DNA from 2 places in the Aquabacterium sp. G14 genome. Region 1 is predicted to be linked to the other one. Evidence: predicted binding sites of a transcription regulator. Region 1 holds the regulator's gene; the other holds the start of a gene.
What was found. The regulator sigma-54, encoded in region 1, starts transcription at its own class of promoters, with help from an activator protein. The targets are predictions, from matches to a motif close to TGGCANGNAANCTGCTTT.
Positions count from the first base shown of each region.

Region 2: cydP (cytochrome oxidase putative small subunit CydP) is a predicted target of sigma-54. The motif match lies at 1,388-1,405, and genes of this name have one in related genera.

Region 1 covers NZ_JBBEYB010000013.1:8,906-11,105, reverse strand. The annotation lists gene lptB (LPS export ABC transporter ATP-binding protein) at 1-198, shown strand, start outside; gene WIT60_RS13185 (RNA polymerase factor sigma-54) at 212-1,750, shown strand; gene WIT60_RS13180 (DUF599 domain-containing protein) at 1,836-2,200, shown strand, end outside.
Region 2 covers NZ_JBBEYB010000003.1:180,445-182,644, reverse strand. The annotation lists gene WIT60_RS05275 (cytochrome ubiquinol oxidase subunit I) at 1-1,203, opposite strand, end outside; gene cydP (cytochrome oxidase putative small subunit CydP) at 1,200-1,376, opposite strand; gene WIT60_RS05265 (sigma-54 interaction domain-containing protein) at 1,560-2,200, shown strand, end outside.

The DNA of each region.
Region 1 (2,200 bases):
CAGCGCATCATCAGCTTCCTCAAGGCGCGCGGCATCGGTGTGCTCATCACCGACCACAACGTCCGCGAAACGCTGGGCATCTGCGACCGCGCCTACATCATCAGTGAAGGTAGCGTCCTGGCCGAAGGCAGCCCGGCTGACATCGTGCACAACGCCGAGGTCCGCAAGGTCTATCTCGGCGAGCACTTCCGCATGTGAGTGACCGGCGCCCATGAAGCCCTCCCTGCAGTTTCGGCTTTCGCAACACCTGGCGCTGACCCCTCAGCTGCAGCAGTCCATCCGGCTCCTGCAGCTGTCCACCCTCGAACTGCACCAGGAAATCGAGCAGATGCTCGAACAAAATCCCTTCCTGGAGCCTGAGGACGATTACTCGCCCATCGAGACCGCGGCCTCACTGGAGTTCGAACGCCAGCGCAACGAGCGCAACAGCAGCGAAGACGCCGGCGCCGAACGTGACAGCGCGCCCGCCGAGGCCGACACCAGCGGCATCGACACCGCCGAGCTGGGCACCACCGAGCGCGAGGACTGGGAAAACGGCACCGAGCGCGACGACTTCGACGGCATCAGCGAAAGCCCGGCCCGCCAAAGCCAGGGCGACGACGACACCGACCCGCTCGAGCGCAACAGCCTGTCCATCACCCTGCAAGAGCACCTGCGTCAGCAATTGCTGGGCACCCGCTTGAGCGACGAGGACATGGCCGCGGTCGACATGCTCATCGAGTCCCTCAACGAGGACGGTTACCTCGCCGACACGCTCGAAGAGATCGCTGCCAGCCTGTTGCCCGACGAGCCGGACGAAGACACCCTCGACGAACTGATGTCGCGCTTGCGCTGCGCACTGGGCTGGCTGCAAAGCCTGGAGCCGGTGGGCGTGGGCGCGCGCAACCTCTCCGAGTGCCTGCTGCTGCAACTGCGCGGTCTGCCCGGCGAGCCCGCTCGCGAGGTCGCCATGGCCATCTGCCGCGAGCATCTTGAGTTGCTGGCCCGTCGCGACTTCAAGAAGCTCATGGCCGCCACCGGCGCCGACGAGGCTCTGCTGAAAGACGCGCAAAGCCTCATCGTCTCGCTCGAGCCTAAACCCGGCCGCGCCTTCACCCGCGCCGAGGCCAACATCATCATCCCGGACGTCATCGTCCAGAAGTCCGGCCGCGGCTGGAAAGTCGTCCTCAACCCGGACGTCATGCCCAAGCTGCGCATCAACGACTACTACGCGCAGGCCTTGCGCTCCAGCCGGGGCGCACGCGGCAGCACGGCCAGCGAAGGTCACGCCAACCTCAATGCCCGCCTGCAAGAGGCCCGCTGGTTCGTCAAGAACATCATGCAGCGCTTCGACACCATCTTGCGTGTCTCGCAGGCCATCGTCGATCGGCAAAAGAACTTCTTCACCCATGGCGAAATCGCCATGAAGCCCCTGGTCCTGCGCGAAATCGCCGACGAACTCGGGCTGCACGAGTCCACCATCTCGCGCGTGACCACCGCCAAGTACATGAACACGCCTTTCGGCACGTTCGAACTCAAGTACTTCTTCGGCTCCTCGCTCAACACCGAGGCAGGTGGCAACGCCTCCAGCACCGCGGTGCGCGCCCTCATCAAACAGCTGGTCGCGGCCGAAGATCCCAAGAAGCCCTTGTCAGACAGCGCCTTGTCCAGCATGCTGGAAGAGCAAGGCATCCAGGTCGCCCGCCGCACCGTCGCCAAATACCGCGAAGCCCTCAAGATCGCGCCTGCGAACCTGCGCAAGGCCTTGTGAGTGCACGTGATGGGTGGGGGCGCAGGCCGGGCGCTTCGCTGTCGCGATCCTGTCCCGCGCCGCAACGGCCCCTGATTCATTGACCATGCTTTACCGCCTCCAAGACCTTGTCGACCTCTTGCCCTGGCAGGACTGGGCCGCCTTGGCCCTGTTCGTGTTCGGCTGGATCGGCTATGCCCAGTTCGCCAGCCGCCGTGCCCGCGTTGAAAGCACCCTGCTGTCCAGCACCAATCACTACCGTCGCCTGTGGATGATCCAGGTCACCCACCGTGACCAGCGCGTGGTCGATGCCGCCATCACGCAGAACCTCGCCAGCAGCCCTGGCTTCTGGGCCTCCACCACCATTCTGGTACTCGGTGGTCTGCTTGCCGTGCTCGGCACCACCGAAAAGGCCAGTGAATTCGTCAGCGATCTGCCTTTTGCCGTGCGCACCTCCATGCAGGTTCTCGA
Region 2 (2,200 bases), on a different contig from region 1:
GGCGAAGCCCAGGCCCACCATCACGCGGAACGACCAGAACATGGGCGTGACACGGGGCACGGTGCTGTCCACCGCCTTGTCGATCATCTCGGTGCTGACCTCACCCATGTCGGTCGTGTACTTCTTGAGCAGCAGGCCGAAGCCCAGGTCGGCCTTGTATTGCTCGAAGACCTGCTTGGCCCCCTCATCGTTGCGGTCCTTGCGAAGGGCTTCCAGCGCCTTGACCGCCTCGATGCCCCGAATCACCCGATCGCGGTTCTTGGCCTTGATCTCGTGGATGCCCGGAATCTCCTTGTTCAGCGAGCGGGTGCCAATCAGACCCATGACGTAGGGAATCTCGACCTCCCAGTCGTTCTTCTGCTCGGCTTCGTTGATGCCGGCGATCAACTTGAGGCCAGCGGGGGCCGGCTCGGTTTCCCACATGGCTTCGAGCGCGGCCATCTTGGTCTGTTGTGCCTCACCCACGGTGTAGCCTGACTCGTCGCCCAACACGATCACGCTCAGCACCGAGGCCAGCCCAAACGCCGAAGCGACGCGGAAGGACCGCTTGGCAAACTCCACGTCACGCCCCTTGAGCAGGTACCACGACGAGATGGACAGCACGAACATGGCGCCGGTCACATACCCCGCCGAAACGGTGTGAACGAACTTGGCCTGTGCATCGGGATTGAAGATCACAGCCCAGAAATCGACCATCTCCATCCGCATCGTTTCATAGCTGAACTCGGCCCCCACGGGGTTCTGCATCCAGCCATTGGCGATCAGAATCCACAAGGCCGACAGGTTGGTGCCGATGGCCATCAGCGTGGTCACCAGCAAGTGCTGCGTCTTGCTCAGGCGGTCCCAGCCGAAGAAGAACAGGCCGATGAAGGTGGACTCCAGGAAGAAGGCCATCAAGCCTTCAATGGCCAGCGGAGCGCCAAAGATGTCTCCCACGTAGTGCGAGTAGTACGCCCAGTTGGTACCGAACTGGAACTCCAGCGTGATGCCGGTGGTCACGCCCAGGGCGAAATTGATGCCGAAGAGCTTGCCCCAGAAGCGGGTCATGTCCTTCCAGATGACCTTGCCGGTCATCACGTACACACTTTCCATGATGACCAGCAACCAGACCATGCCGAGGGTCAACGGCACGAACAGGAAGTGGTACATCGCTGTGGCGGCAAACTGCAGCCGAGACAGGTCAACCAGTTGTTCGGATATCACTTGGAGGCTCCTTGAGAAGAGGTGACACCGCCCAGGTGCTGTCCGATGCGGTCGGTGTCCACCGGAACGCGCGCGTCGCGGATGAACATCCACCACAGCCCGGTCAGCACCACGATCTTGATCACCACCGCTGTGATGAGATGGCGCAAAAGGCGACGATCAGAAGGTGTCATACCCCGACACGTATACAGATTTCGTGCCACTTTCTCGTCGTCGAAAAACTGAAGATGGATCAAGGACTTAGCCCGACACCGGGTCGCTCAGCCTGCCAAAGTGCTCGACAAATCACTGCCAAAACCGCCAAAATGGCCGCCACACTGCCACATTGGCGGTGATTTCACTGTCTGGAATTCCCCATGGCCGACGATCTCCCAGCGCTGGTGTCCTACCTGGATGGCCTGCCCGAACCCCACATCGTGTTCGACCTGGACTATCGGATCGTGGCCGCCAACACGGCTTATATGCGCGAGTACGCCCAGAACCAGGACGTCAAGGGGCGCACCTGCTACGAGGTCTCACATCACTTCAATGTGCCGTGTGACCAGGCAGGTGAGAGCTGCCCCCGCACCCGTGCCCTGCATTCCGGCCAACGCGAGCGCATCCTCCACCTGCACCACACCCCCTGCGGGGAGGCCTACGTCAACATCGAACTGGTGCCGCTGAAGAATCCGCAGGGACAAGCGGTTTACTTCATCGAGAAGATGGAGCCCTTGAGTCTGGGGCATCAGAACACACGCCAACAGGGCATGGTGGGGCGCTCCCCTGCTTTCCGGGCCACCCTGGAGATGGCGATGCGGGTGGCCCCCACCACGTCTAGCGTGCTGTTGCTGGGCGAGTCTGGCACCGGCAAGGAACTGGTGGCGCAGGCCATCCATGACGCCAGCCCGCGGGCCAGCGCCCCGTTTGTGGTGGTGGAATGTGCCAGCCTGACCGAAACGCTGTTTGAGAGCGAACTCTTCGGCCATGAGAAAGGTGCGTTCACCGGCGCCACCTCGGC